One region of the uncultured Rummeliibacillus sp. genome, then DNA from elsewhere that is predicted to be linked to it. Evidence: riboswitches for the same ligand, from Rfam matches in the RefSeq annotation. Region 1 holds a riboswitch; each other region holds the start of a gene.
The links. A riboswitch is a leader RNA that binds a small molecule or an ion and turns the genes downstream of it on or off. The one in region 1 is predicted to bind cobalamin.

Region 2: another riboswitch for cobalamin. It lies ahead of Q0977_RS11540 (hypothetical protein); the one in region 1 lies ahead of Q0977_RS06035 (ABC transporter substrate-binding protein).
Region 3: another riboswitch for cobalamin. It lies ahead of Q0977_RS03535 (Ig-like domain-containing protein); the one in region 1 lies ahead of Q0977_RS06035 (ABC transporter substrate-binding protein).

What each region holds. Positions count from the first base shown of each region.
Region 1 covers NZ_CAKQBI010000006.1:132,816-138,087, forward strand. The annotation lists gene Q0977_RS06025 (DUF1934 domain-containing protein) at 221-661, shown strand; gene argS (arginine--tRNA ligase) at 658-2,325, shown strand; cobalamin riboswitch at 3,163-3,353, shown strand; gene Q0977_RS06035 (ABC transporter substrate-binding protein) at 3,465-4,427, shown strand; gene Q0977_RS06040 (iron ABC transporter permease) at 4,424-5,272, shown strand, end outside.
Region 2 covers NZ_CAKQBI010000016.1:51,219-56,490, forward strand. The annotation lists gene Q0977_RS11510 (DMT family transporter) at 80-1,018, opposite strand; tRNA gene Q0977_RS11515 (tRNA-Phe) at 1,130-1,202, opposite strand; tRNA gene Q0977_RS11520 (tRNA-Ser) at 1,207-1,299, opposite strand; tRNA gene Q0977_RS11525 (tRNA-Gly) at 1,304-1,378, opposite strand; gene Q0977_RS11530 (PH domain-containing protein) at 1,558-1,938, opposite strand; gene Q0977_RS11535 (M20/M25/M40 family metallo-hydrolase) at 2,044-3,648, opposite strand; gene Q0977_RS11540 (hypothetical protein) at 3,972-4,181, opposite strand; cobalamin riboswitch at 4,361-4,543, opposite strand; gene Q0977_RS11545 (YdhK family protein) at 4,648-5,259, opposite strand.
Region 3 covers NZ_CAKQBI010000003.1:150,630-155,901, forward strand. The annotation lists gene Q0977_RS03525 (energy-coupling factor transporter transmembrane component T) at 1-385, opposite strand, end outside; gene Q0977_RS03530 (DUF4430 domain-containing protein) at 397-1,329, opposite strand; gene Q0977_RS03535 (Ig-like domain-containing protein) at 1,411-2,988, opposite strand; cobalamin riboswitch at 3,147-3,331, opposite strand; gene Q0977_RS03540 (transcriptional regulator) at 3,472-3,630, opposite strand; gene panF (sodium/pantothenate symporter) at 3,808-5,256, opposite strand; gene Q0977_RS03550 (YhdT family protein) at 5,256-5,272, opposite strand, start outside.

The DNA.
Region 1 (5,272 bases):
TATCATTATTTGAGAGATGTGGGTAAATGTCTGGTTTAGAGTTTTATATTCATTAGGAAATTGTTTTCTATTGGAATAGTATCGAGAGTGAGCGAAAACACTCGTGAGTAAATCGTATAATCACAAAAATGTCCTATATTCATGTTGTATCTTGAAAATAGGTATATTCCTATCCTATAATAAGAAGGTTATATTAAACGGAAAACGGAGGCGTCTTAAAATGTCAGATGTATTGACAGCACCCGTAAAAATAAAAATCATAACAACGATTATCCAACCAGGCACAGAAACTGAGAAATTTGAATTGTGGTCTGAAGGGAAAATAATGCAAAAGAATGATCAAATCTATTTGCAATACGAGGAAATACAAGAAGATCAACGTATGAATACGACTCTTCGTTTTGGCCAAGAAGATGCCATTATTATGCGTAATGGTGATGTGAAAATGCGAATGCCTTTTGTACTTGGACAAGTAAGAAGAGGTCATTATAATAGTGAATATGGTCAATTACCTATTGTAACAAAAACGAAAGAAATGAAATTTGAACCGTCCGAAACTATTCAAAACGGTCGATTTTATTTGCAATATGAACTAATAATCGGTGAACAATCTGTCGGAGACTATTGTTTAGAACTGAACTATACGGAGGGAAACAAATGAACGCAGTAGAACAAGTTCAACAATCTATTAAAGAAGCACTTGTAGCAGCAATCCAAAAAGCAAATCTTGTAGAGGATACAAATGCTTTGAACATCCATTTAGAAACACCAAGAAACAAAGAAAACGGCGACTACGCAACGAATATTGCGATGCAACTAACAAAATTAGCAAAAAAACCACCTCGTGCAATTGCTGAAGCAATTTTAGAAAATCTTGAAACTGAAGGCACAAATATTGAAAAAATTGATATTGCAGGACCTGGTTTTATGAATATTATTTTACGCAAAGATTACTTAGCTGAAGTAGTGACAACAGTTCTTGAACAAGGTTCTAACTATGGACGTACAGATGCCGGTAAAGGTGAAAAAGTTCAAGTAGAATTCGTCTCTGCTAACCCAACTGGTGACCTTCACTTAGGTCACGCTCGTGGTGCTTCTGTTGGTGATTCTTTATGTAATGTTTTAGATTTCGCAGGATTCAATGTATCACGTGAATATTACATTAATGATGCAGGTAACCAAATCACAAAATTAGCAAAATCTCTAGAAGCGCGTTATCGTGAAGCGCTAGGTTTAGATTTTGATATGCCTGAAGATGGCTACCATGGTAAAGATATCATTATCATTGCAAAAGAACTTTCTGCTGAATACGGTAAAGACGTATTAGAAAAATCTGATGAAGAACGTTTTGAATTCTTCCGTGAACATGGATTGAAACATGAATTCGGTAAACTTCAAAAAGACTTAAAAGACTTCCGTGTAGATTTTGATGTTTGGTTCTCTGAAACTTCTTTATACAAAGAAGGAAAAGTTCAAACTGCATTACAAAAACTAAAAGAAAACGGTCATGTATTTGAACAAGACGGCGCAACATGGTTCCGTTCTACTACATTTGGTGATGACAAAGACCGCGTATTGATCAAAACTGATGGTTCTTACACATATTTAACTCCTGATATCGCATATCACGAAGATAAATTACGTCGTGGTTTCGATAAGCTTATCAACATTTGGGGAGCTGACCACCACGGTTACATTCCACGTATGAAAGCGGCTATCGAAGCACTTGGTTATGATCGTGATACATTAGAAGTAGAAGTAATTCAAATGGTAAACCTTCTACGTGATGGTGAAAAAGTTAAAATGTCTAAACGTACTGGTAACGCAGTAACTCTTCGCGAACTTGTAGAAGAAGTAGGTTTAGATGCTGTTCGTTATAACTTTGCAATGCGTGCAGGCGATACTCATTTAGACTTTGATTTAGACTTAGCTGTAAAACAATCAAACGAAAACCCAGTGTACTATGCACAATATGCACATGCACGTATTTGCTCAATCTTACGTCAAGCATCAGAAAAAGGCTTTGCAGCTTCAACTGAACATCTTGATACATTATCATCTGAAAAAGACATTGAAGTATTGAAAAAAGTTGGAGACTTCCCACAAGTCGTAGCGGATGCTGCTCGTGTACGTGCGCCACACCGTATCGCTAACTACATCCAAGAACTTGCTGCAACATTCCACAGTTTCTATAATGCAGAAAAAGTTTTAGATGAAGAAAACAAAGAACGCTCTGAAGCACGTATCGCATTAATCACAGCAGTACGTACAACATTAGCAAACGCACTAAAACTAATAGGCGTATCAGCACCAGAAAAAATGTAATATTAAGTGCTGAGGGCGCTCGTTCAGCTGCGACAAGCGCTGGAGGGCTCGAATCGAAAGCATGTTTTCAGCTTTCGACCGAGAGACCGAAGCGACTCGAGCAGCTAGCGCCCGAAGCCGGATAAAGTTAAATGCTGAACGCGTCCGTTTAGCCCCGACAAGCGCTGGAAGGCCCGAATCAAAAGCATGTTTTCAGCTTTTGACCGAGGGACTGAAGCGACCTCGAGGGGCTGGCGCGAGAAGCTGGATAAAATTAAATGCTGAGGCGGCTTGCTCAGACCCGAAAATCACAAAAGCTTTCGAATCGAAAACGTCATTTCAGTTTTCGACCGAGAAAGCGTTGTGACTCGAGGGACTAGCCGCAGAAGCTGGATAATTTAATTGCTGAACGCGCTCGCTAAGAGGAAGATAGCCTAAAAGCGCGACATCGTGTCGCAACGGCTATCTGACCCATATCCTGTGGGCTCCCGATAAGCGCTGGAAGGCCCGAATCTCAAAAAATAAGCAAGGGCATCGTATATTTTGTGTGAAAATATGCGATGTCCTTTTATTTTGCTTAGCTTTTTTACGTAGGAAAGAATTAGGGGACATGTAAGCTCCATCTACTAAAATTACTCAATCGAAAGAAAAAATAAGAGATACATAGCTTCAAGTATAAAATTACCGAGAGTATAAAGTTAGGAAACTCGCGCCCTGTTTAGCACAACTCAGGCACCAATTAGCACAACTCATAAGAATTATACCCCCACTCAACAGGTCAAAACTATTCCGTAAAACTTTAATTATTTTAAGGTACCTTCCATAAAAACAAAATATTCGGTATAATGATAGACAATTCAATAGTTAAAAAAGTACGGTTCTTAACATTCGGTAAAATGTTAAGTGAAAAGGGAAATCGGTGAAAATCCGATGCGGTCCCGCCACTGTAAGTGTGAGTAACTCGTATAATTGCCACTGAAAAATTTTCGGGAAGGCACGAGAAGCGTTGAACACAAGCCAGGATACCTGCCGTATTTAAAGACACCAGTTTAACTACGAGGATAGGATGGGTGCCAGTATATTTAATATTTACTGGATTCATGATGCCTCTCGAAAAAATAGAGAGGCTTTTTATTTTGCTGAAGGAGGCACTTCGATCAATGAAAAGAATATGGCAATTAGCAATAATGCTCACAATGGTATTTGCTTTACTTGTAGGATGTGGACAAGGAGATTCGCAAAAATCATCTAGTGACAAAACAAATTCTACGCAAACAACAAAAAATACGTCTACATATCCAATGATGGTAAAAGATGCACTCGGTAACAATGTGGAATTTAAAGAAGCCCCTAAAAAGATAGTTTCTTTAGTCCCTAGTAATACAGAAATATTATTTGCGCTAGGTTTAGACGACAAAATTGTAGGTGTAACTGATAACGATAACTATCCAGAAGCTGCTACTAAAAAGGAAAAAGTGGGCGGCATGGAATATGATATTGAGAAAATACTAAGTTTAAAACCAGATGTAGTGTTTGCCCATGAATCCAATGCCAAATCAGTAGAGGCAGGATTACAACAACTAAAAGATGCAGGAATTACTGTTTTTGTAGTAAAAAATGCAACAAACTTTGAAGAAACATATAACACGATCGAACAAATTGGCCAAATTACAGACAAAGGGCAAAAAGCAGATCAAATTGTTGAAGATATGAAAGCAAAAGTACAAGAAGTTCAAGATAAAGTAGCAAATGTGAAACAACGTTCTGTTTTTGTAGAAACTTCAGATGAACCGGAAATTTATACAGCAGGTAAGGATACATTTATGCAAGAAATCTTAGACCTAGCAAATATCAAAAATGTTGTAGATGATCAATCAGGTTGGTTTAAAATCGATTCAGAGCAAATTGTTAAACGTAATCCAGATACAATGATTGTAATGGAAGATTATGTTCCGAATATCGTAGAAAAAGTAAAAAAACGTCAAGGATTCAATAGTATTACAGCAGTCAAAAATGACGCAGTTGTACAAGTGAATCAAGATTTAACAGCTCGGACAGGCCCTCGCCTTGCTGATGGTCTAGAAGAAATAGCTAAAGCAGTTTATCCAGAGGTATTTAAATGAGGAAAATAGTAGTGGGGTATATTGTAGCCATATTCATCTTGTTACTGAGTATATGGCTCGGTATATCTGTAGGTTCTGTAAAGGTACCACTAAGTACGTTATGGGATACAGAAGCTGATGAAATGGCAACAAATATTTTATGGAATATTCGTATGCCACGTGTTTTATTGGCTGGACTTGTTGGAGCAGCATTAGCAATTGCAGGTGCTGCTTTTCAAGGCTTATTAAAAAATCCACTTGCTGATCCATATACGTTAGGAGTGTCATCAGGTGCCTCAGTAGGTGCAGTGATGACGCTTTTTTTCAATATTTCAGCCCCTATTTTAGGGATATTCACTTTACCTACATTTAGCATGGTAGGAGCAATGCTATCTCTATTTGCAGTGATTGGATTTGCTAAATTAGTTGATCGTACGATGAAGATGGAAACACTTATTTTAACAGGAATAATCATGAGTTCATTTTTAAGCGCTGTTATATCATTAATGATTGCGCTAACAGGAGAAGAACTTCGACAAATAATTAGTTGGTTGATGGGAAGCGTATCGATGCGTGGGTGGCCTTATGTGAAGATGGTATGGCCATTCATCCTTATAGGGGCATTGATGTTATGGTTTAATCGCCGTGAGCTAAATGCTATGTTGTTTGGAGAAGAGAGGGCAAAGTATTTAGGTGTTAATGTGAAAAGAAGTAAACTTATGCTTCTACTTGGGGGTTCAATGTTAACTGGTTCGGCGGTCGCGGTTTCAGGAACGATTGGCTTTATCGGACTAGTTGTCCCACATATGACTAGATTACTATTTGGTGCAGATCATCGTCATCTATTACCATTATCTTTTATCAAT
Region 2 (5,272 bases), on a different contig from region 1:
TTAAGCCACATAGTTATTCATTTACATTTTATATCATATTAAAAGAGAGAATTCGAAATGAATTCTCTCTTTTAAAGTTTTATATGTGATTATTTTCTTCTGTTACAGAAATCCCTTTTAATTTCTTCGGCTTTTTTGCTGATATGAATATAGTACTCAATATGCAAAAAGTGCCAATCCATTCAGGAATTCCAAAAGATACATGAAGAAATAGCACTGATAAGATAGATGCAGTAAGAGGTTCCACACATGCAAGTACACTCGCTACTGTCGGTTTTACATATCGAAAACTTTCAAGAAAGAAAAAGAAAGCTAAAAGTGTGCCAAATATGATAATATACACAAAACTGGAGAATGACAAAACAGACCATGTTCCCTCGAACTTCCATGGTGGATGAACAAAACTAAAGGCTATTCCACCAATTAGCATCCCCCACCCTACTACAACAGTAGAACCGTATCTCGCTAATAATTTTACAGGGTGCAAAGTATAAAAAGCCAATGCAAATGCTGATGTAATTCCCCAAAACAACGCTTTACCTGATATAGACAAACCTGTAAGTTTACCGTGAGTCACTAATAGGATTGTTCCTAATACAGCCATCAATACAGCTATAGCTTCATATTTATTTGGGAGCTTGCGATTTCTACCAACGACATAAACAACAATTATTACTGGCGATAAGTATTGTAAAACTGTTGCAGTTGCAGCATTGCCGTATTTAATTGCTGCAAAATATGTATATTGTACTGCGACCATGCCCGCTATACTAAATAAAAGGATACTAATCACATCATGTTTACTTTTCCATATAGACCAGATACGTTTATGTTCTTTACGATAATTAAGAACTAACAATAATAGACCAGCTAATAGCAATCTTTGATCAACTAACCACTCTATACTAAATCCATTCTCCTGAACTAAAAATTGAGCTAAAGTTCCAGCTCCAGCCCAAAAGATCGCTGCCAACAGAACCAAAACAATGCCTTTAAACTGACTGTCTTTTTCAGTCATCTAATTACCCCCGAAAACCATTATCAAAATCATTAATGATTATTGTATCATCTATAATTCTTTTGACAATAGAAAAAGAGATATCCAGTTTACTTTCTGAATATCTCTTTATGGGTCGGGACAGAATCGAACTGCCGACACTTAGAGCTTCAATCTAATGCTCTACCAACTGAGCTACCGACCCAGTATGGAGGAGGAAGAGGGATTCGAACCCCCGCGCGGTTTGACCCGCCTGTCGGTTTTCAAGACCGATCCCTTCAGCCAGACTTGGGTATTCCTCCATTTTGGAGCGGAAGACGGGGATCGAACCCGCGACCCTCACCTTGGGAAGGTGATGTTCTACCACTAAACTACTTCCGCAAAAAATTTTTTTATAATAGTTATTGTAACACTATTATTAAATTCATGCTAATTTTCTATCTCACTCTCTTTCTAAGTAATGTTTAAACCACAATAGTAAGACCTTGTAGTAATAGCAAGGAAGCTTACCATTCACAGCAGAAAGCTTCCTCTATTATAGAAAAATATATTAATTCGACTTATTCTTTTAAAACATAAGCTGCTAATACACTTTGAATTTTATAAATATCTGATTGTTTAGTGAACCTCTTCTCGATTGGTTCACCACTATTAGACAACCAAATTTTTAGTTCTGCTTCAAAATCAAAAGTACCAGCTGTCTCAATGGAGAAGTGTACTACGCTTCTATAAGGAATAGAGTGATATTCTATTTTCTTTCCTGTTACCCCTTGTTTATCAATCAATATTAATCGTTTATCTGTAAAAACAAAGAGGTCTCTAATTAACTTATATGCTTGCTCAACTTTTTCATTTTTCGCAATTAGATCTTTTATCTCAGAATGAATAATTTCTTTGCTTACTTCTGTCGCATTCCCCATCAAATTATCAAATAATCCCAGTATAGCTCCTCCTGTTCATATAAAATGAAACTTCTATAATCGGTTAATGCGAGAAAAAATATATGCAGATTAGATATCTGTACAATAATATATGCTGAAATTTCATTATTCTACAACTTGTGAATTTTTACTTACATACTTCAGCAATTCATAGAGTAATACCGGCATTTCCTCAAATGCACTTTTAACATGTAAACGTTCCGAAATTTGATGTGCATCTTTCCCAAACGGCCCCACATTAAGGACTGGAGCTGAAAACTTCGACATTTCTTCAAATGGAATATCATACGTTTCTCCCCAAACTGGTGAATTTTTTTCATATGTCTTCCAATCCTTAACAGCTTGAAATTGACAGTAACTCAAATCACAAATCCCATTAAAATAATGGATTTGTTCAAGAGGAATATTGAACTTTTTTGCTTCTTCAAGGAGTAAGGAAACCGCGCCTTGTATCAGGGAATCTTCTGATGAATTTACAGGTGGATAATATGGTGGTGCAAACAGTAATACTACAGCTGGCGCTAATTCTTGGCAGCGTATCATCAATTGATCTGCAATTCGTAATGACTTTTCACGATCGTCAAATGTGTCATTCGATAATATAGATTCCTTTAATTCTTTTACCTGCTTTATACCCATTTTATTAACTGCATACGTATATAATTCTTCAAATCGAACTACACGAATCTTGCCAATTGTTGAAACGCCTTGTTTCTTACAGATTACCTCGTAACGTGTTTGACACTTTCTCATAGCCTCTTTCGCTACTTCTTCGAATAAGTTCATGATTTCTCCGGCACTCCGCTTCATGAGGAAAACATTGAACATCGAAATGGCACGATAGGGTGTCTGTGTAGAATATTGTTCTTTTAGATCGGTTAACTTCAGCGAAACTGGAAGAGGGGTTTGTTCACCAAAGTCTTCTTCTAGAAATTTTTCATTCCATTCCATTTCTGCTGTTAGAAAAGCACTCATAAAAGGTGCAGTCATCCCTTTTAAAGGTTCTCCTACATGCGTCTCTTTCCCATAGAAAAGTGCTGCAGGCATAATCTTTCCAATTGAACCAGAGTAAACATATTCTTTTAAATCAGTTGGACCTTGAGAAAAAGAAGGTTCACTATTTAAAAATAATTTAATCTTCAAATTTTCTTTTTCTTGTAATTCTGATATAAGTTTCACTGCTTGTCGCATGCCTGCTGAATTGACTTCTTCATCAGGTACAGTAACAATTAGTAGATTAATAGGCCATTTTTCCGCAATAGCTCTTTCAATGATTTGCATATGTAGTGCTAAGCCGATTTTCATATCCATTACCCCTCGGCCAAATAAGTAATCCCCACTTACTAAATCTTTTTTGGCAGATTCGTTTAGCATACTTGGATCTGCCTTAAAAGCATTCGTTAACACTTCAGGCATAGTTGCTATAGGAATAAATGAACTGTACTCTTCAATTTGTACTGTATCAAAATGACTAATTAAAACTACAGTTTCATTTACATGTGAATTTTTGTATAATGCTGAAACAACTTGTCTCCCGCGGTCAACATCACAAAGTTTTAGATAAGATGGGTTTTCCTTAAAGTATTGAAGTTGCTGTAATTTTGCTTTTAGTTTACTTGAAAATAGTTGTTCCCCTTTTGTCATTGTCTGACTTTCCCAACTGACAAGCTCACAAAGGAGCGAACGTAATTTCTCTGGTGTATTCCACATCATTCTTCCCACCATCCTTTGGCATTATTAAATAGCATCTCCTATAAATAGGTAATCTTATATTTTGAATATACGTAAGTTTTTATATATAGTCAATGTATTAAAACCTAACATATTAAAAAATTCCTTTAACAAAATTATCAATCAAACAAAATAATATAAAAAGCGCATTTATTTTTTATTTAAATGTCAGGTAAAATAACATAAATCGGAATATAAAACTAAAAAGCGCATGGAAACAATCTTCTATGTTTTCATGCGCTTAACTATATTATTATTTCTAAAAAAGCCTATAAAATTTAAAATTTCAAAAAGTACTCAAATTAATAACTTCCTATTATTTCATGTTTAACATTTAAATAAGCGTAGTTAATATTTAAATACTGTTCACAATTTTCTTCTATCAATTCTCGTGTAATCTCTTTCAAAGACATTGATTTAGAAGTCCCAACAGATATCATTAGTTGCTGCTTCATCTTTTGTTCATACATGGTGACAATTTCATGATTCATCGTTTTCTCTCCTTTTCTCATAAAAAAACACATCCGTCAACATTTAGAAGGATGTGTTATGAAAAACTTGCTCTCTTATACGACTTCGACCATAGCAAAATAAGCCCTCTAAAAAAGGGAGAACTTTGCGGTTTTGTCGTACAATGAGCATGCAGAAGATATTCTGTCACACTCTACACCTCCTATCCTCGTAGGTTATATGGCTGTACTCGAAAAAAGGCAGGTCTCCTGGCTTATCTTCTCTGCTCATCGCACCTTCCCGTTTTGACAGTGGTTTTTGCGATTTGCTCTGAATTACAGTTGCGGGACAGCGTCGGATTCTCACCGATCTTCCCTTTTAAACAAATCAAAAAATGATTTGTACCCTTTTTCTTCTTATTCCGTTTCTCTCATTATAACATATTGTTATTAGTAGATTATATAATCTATCTTTATCACAAAAAAAGAAACTTCTATTTAAAATCTCATAGAAATTTCTTTTAATTTTTTATATATTTGCTACTAGTTCACTTTCAATCAACCATTTATGATTTTTCACTTCATTCCCACCAGTAGTTGGCTTATAGTTGACCATGTAAACTGTTGTGTGAATTCCAGATTCAATTGTAGCAATAGCACCCTTCATACCTGGCAAATGGTCTGCATCAAGGGTCACTTTCGCTCCTGGTTGTAGAATTTTACCGGCTGCTTTTTTTATTTCTTCTTGAATCACCCATTTGTGATTTTTGACTTCTTTTCCACCAGTAGTTGGTTTATAACTGACTGAGTAGGCATTAGTCTCATATGCACCAACAATCGTTCCTTTTGCTCCATTCATGCCAACCATATGATTGGCTTGAACGATTACTTGACTTCCTACTGGATACGTTGGATTTTTAGCTTTTTTAATATCTCCTAAAACTACACCAGAATTGTTATGATTCATATGATTATTTTCTTCTGTTACAGTTTGTTTGTCATCTAAATTTAAATTATCATCAGGAGCTATATCCACATTTTTGTTTACATCAATATTTTCTCCCTTTAAAACATTGCCACAGCCAGATAATGTGATTAACGCTGTGAATACAAAGATGATTATTTTCATTTTGTTTTTCATGCTGTTTCCTCCA
Region 3 (5,272 bases), on a different contig from region 1:
TTTTACCGAATAAATAAAGAAACTTATCCGAAGTCATAATGGTATTGTAGCAACCAAACCAGAACATTACGGAGCAAATCATAATTGACATCGCAAAGCCGTATACGATGGCTTCAATTGTAATAGGGTTATTATCAACATACAAAATAATCAGTTCTCCATCATGGCTAATTAATGGATTGATCAAAGCTGCAACGAAGAAAAATGGAACCATCCATTTTAAACCAGATAGAAACGAAGTTCTGTTCACTTGTAAACTCAATAGAATCGAGAAGATAAGGGATATCATCAAGTATATTGGATGCATATAAAACATAGTCATTCCTACTACTAATAGAAAATAACTAAAAAGAACAATCGGATGATAGTTTGCAAAAGCTTTCAATGTATTTCCTCCTAATACAACCCAATATCTTTCCCTAGATCTACAGTATATTGCCAAATAATTTGGTCTCCATCTTTTACGGTATAACTACTCGAACCTAGACCCGGATTCTTACCGTTTACACTATACATCCATCCTGAAAGTGATCCCGCATCTTTTTCATATAAATGGTTGATCCCTTGAATATAAACACTACCGTATTTGTTTTCTCCAGCCCCTTCATATTCAAATTGAATATGATGCTCTTTTAAAGCCCTTAAGGTTATACTCCAAGCTGTATCATCTTTACTAAGAATTTCATATTTTGACGTAGCAATGATTACGCCATTTTTGGGTACATATTTTTCGCTTTGTAATGGTTTATCAAGTTTTGCAAAATGTTCAGGTTTTAAAAGAGTATCAGCTCTCACTGAAATCGTAACGTATTTTTTCTTTTCTTTAACAACATTTTTGTCAGCCACTTTTGATTCAGTAGTTGATTTTGATGGATTTGTTTTCTTGAATGATGAAGTTTCTTTATTGGGCGATGTTACTGTTTTCTTCTTATTAACTTTTTCCTTTTTTTCGGGCTTTTCTTGATTTTTTGATTTAGATATACTGCTTCTTTCTTTTTCTGAAGTATCACTTTCATTCGCTCGTTGGGTTGCCTTTTGAGTTTTTTCTTTTTGGCTTGATTCATCAGGTAGTTTAATCGTTTCTTTAGAATCTACTTGTTTAGAATCTTCTTGTTTATTTACTTGCTTTTCAGTTTCAATATTTTTCTTATCCGTTACCTTTTCTTTTTCCTTATCCCCATTTATAGGAATTACCTTTTCACTAGACCCTTCCACACTTTTTTCATCTGTATTTTGATGATTGTATTGTTCAACTGTTTGGACTTTACAACCAGCAAGGCAGATTATCGCAATAATTAAAGAAAGAATATAAAAATGTACTTTCTTCAAAATAACACCTCCATATAGATGTCAATAGGGTGTTAGAATTTGTCTCTAACACCCTGGGTTAAAATTTACATTGTTGACTAGTTATTTTGATTTAACAGTAATCGTCTTAGATACACTTTTGTTATTAGCTGCATCCTTAACATAAACCGTTAATTTTGTACCTGTTTTTTGTTTTTTGATAGATAAAGAGAATTTACCTTTCGATGAGACTTTTCCCTTTTGTATTACTTTCTTATTTTTCACAACATAAACGGTTGATTTCACTTCTGCTGTTCCAACTATTCTTGTAGAATTTTTTGTTACCTTTTTAACGATTGGTGTTTTTGGTGCTGTTTTATCAACAACTTTTACAGAGACAGTCTTGCTAGTGTTCTTAGCAAGATCGGTTGCTAAAATTTTTAATGTGGTACCTGCCTTTTGTTTTTTGATTTTGACTGAGTATACACCTTTAAAATCTGCAATGGCTGTACCGATGATTTTAGAACCGTATTTTACTGTAATAGTAGCGTATGGTTCAGTTTTACCAGTTACAGTAGTTTTGTTGTCTGCTAGTGTTTTAACAGTTGGTTTATCAGGAGCTTTTGTGTCATATGCAAGGTTTTCGGCTTTAACATCCGACATATCGTAGAATTTCTTTTCATTATTTACTAGACGATCATATGCTTCTAAAGCACGGTTTGCTTGGTCGGTAGACATATCGTTAGCTATTTTTGATGTAGGGGAGTTTTTAAATCCACCCGATACTTGATCGTATGTAGTCATCAAATTAGAAATAGCCCAATTGTTATTTTTGATAAAGCGAAGATCTGATTTTGGATTAATATTTAAAGAAGTAAGAGCTAGAATTACTTGTGAAATAGATTCTGGACTATCTCCACCGTAGTAGCCATCGTAACCTGCATTTTTATTTAAATTAGCAGATAAATATTTCAAAGCCTTATCAATTGAATCGTTAACGCCGTCTAAAGAGGTGTAGTTTGATAAAGCCGTCGTTACCATTGCAGTTCCATCAACGCCAGGCCATTGCCATGAAACCCCAAATGAACCTGCGTTTTCATCAGTGAATTGATCACTTAATAAATCTTTTATCATTTGCTCTTTTAAATTTGCATATTTTTCATCAGCAGGAAGTTTGTAATTTGCTGAATCAAGAGCATAAAGTACATTATAATTTGATGTTGCAGAGTAAGTTTGATTTTCTTGTTCCTTCAAAACTTTATCCATCATAGTTTGAATTAAATTAAAACCTTCAATATTTGAAGCATCTTTTCCTATTGATGTTAATGCTAGTACTACTTTTCCGTACTTACCTGATGAGACTTCTCTTTCTCCATCGAAGATTTTCCCGTTATTTGCTTTTAGTTTTGAAACAATATTCTTGTAGTAATTTGTATAATAATTTTTTGCAACAGGGAATCCAGTTTGTGCTAAATCAGTTACAACATCTTCATTTCCAAACTTAGCATTTGGGGTATTTTTGTATAGCCATAAAGCTGAGCTCTTTAAAGCTTTTTGGTATTCAACATTTTTCACTGATGCATTTACTTCCTTGTTTCCCTCTGCATGGGCAATAATTGAAGCAGGAAGTTGAGATGTGAGCAATAAACTAGCTAATGAGACTGGTGCAATCCATTTTTTAAAGTTTTTGTTTTTGTACATAAAAATACCTCCATTCATTTGGACAATTAACGCTTAACTGTCTTCTAGAATAGAGGTAATGAAAGCAATACAAATTTAATGTCTTTACATATATATGTAAAGATAATTGGACGTGAAATAAACAAATGTATTTCACAGTTCGATACCTCCCCTCGAAGATCAGAACTAAAGATAAAAGCAGGTCTCCTGGCTTATGTATATTAGAAATTTCGCACCTTCCCAGCTGTTAGCCAGTGGTATACGCGAAGTTCAAATACATTTACAGTAGCGGGGCTGCATCGGATTTCCACCGATTTCCCTATTATCCTATCAATTGATAGGCACTTCTATCTAAAAGTTATGTAATTGTCATCTATCAGTATTTCACATTCTTTAGGTCATGTAAATATTTTTCTAATATTTTTTAAATTTTGACGAAAATAAATAACCCCCTACCAATCATTATATGATCAGCAGGGGGTTTATAAGTCACTCGCGACGGCATCAGTCATTTTGGTCGTTTCTCCTTTTTGAGTATTCTTTGTAGGCATTAAGTTGTTCTTCCGTTAGATGATTGATAAAAAAGTAAAAGTCTTTCGATTCCAATCCATATTCTTGGCATGCGTTACAATATCGTTCATAGCTTTCTCTATACATATCCATTTGTATTTCTCCTCCTGTTATATAACAAATATTATTATTGATAATAATATATAACAGTCTAAAACATCTGTCAACGGAATTTTCTTAAAAAACAAATATTAAAATAAATTTTTATACAATACGTAAACATAAACAAACTCAAGCCCTATTAGTACAATAAAGCTTGAGTTTAAATCTTTAAATGATGTGTTTAACGTCTTTAAATTTAGAACTACTTAGAAGGCTAACTACTACATAACTTACAAGAGATAATAGAATAGAAGTTGTTACTGTATGCATTCCTAAGAAAGTTGTTCCCCATTTTTCGTAAATGAAAATATAACTGACTAAACCTACAATCATGGAAGAAGCTGCTCCATATTTGTTTCCTTTTTTCCAATATAGACCTAATACAACAGGCCAAACAAATACAGATTCTAAGCCACCGAATGAGAAAAGGTTAAGCCATACAAGCAAGCTAGGCGGTTTTAACGCAATAATAATAACCGCTAAGCCGATTAAAGCAGTGACCAAAAAGCTTAGTCTTTTCACTTCATGATCATTCGCTTTTGGCTTAATATAGTTTAGATATATATCTTTCACAATAGTAGAACTTACAAGCATTAGCAAAGCATTTACAGTAGACATAATCGCAGCCATTGGAGCAGCCAAAACGATACCTGCCAAATAAGGTGGTAATACCTTCAATGTTAAAAGTGGCATAACTTTATCACCGATATCAATACCAGGTAACACCGGGCGTGCCAATACCCCTGTTAAATGCATCCCGAACATAACTGTCCCTATTGCAATTGTTCCAATAATGATTGCTGAATGCATACTTCTTGAATTTTTATATGACATTGCTCGTACTGCAATTTGAGGTAAACCAATAACACCAATACCAATTAAAATCCAAAATGTAGATACATATAGTGGCGTTAAACTTCCATCAGCACCAAACGGAGATACTAACTTAGGATTTTCAGCAACTAAGTCGGACATGATATTAGAAACGCCGCCACCAGTAATAATGGTACCAACAAGCAAAATAACACTACCTAAAAACATCACAGTACCTTGTACAGCATCTGTTAATGCTACGGCTCTAAATCCACCTATTATTACATATACAAGGACTACAATCGCAAAAATGAATAATGCAGAAGTATAATTTAATCCGGTTAAAGATTCAATTAACCTTGCACCACCAATCCATTGTGCAGCCATTGAAGCAAATAGGAAGATTATAATACTCAATGCAGAAACAATAACAACGAAATTACTTTTATAGCGTTCATGTAAAAAATCTATCAATGTAATCGCTTTATATTTTCTAGCGATAATCGCAAATTTCTTACCCAGAACCATTAAAACGTAATAACCTGCTGGTAATTGTGCCATCGATAACAGAACCCAACCAAGACCCGTATTATAAGCGACACCGGGCCCTCCGATAAAACTAGATGCACTTCCGTATGTGGCCATCATTGTCATTGCAAGGAGGAATCCTCCCATTTGTCTACCACCTAGAAAATACTCTTGTAAAAACGAATTCGATTGCATGACATGTTTATTTGCCCATATCCCTATTAAAAAGATAATGACTAAGAAAAAGATTAATGGAAGGATAACTTGCCAATTCATCATTGATCGTCACCAT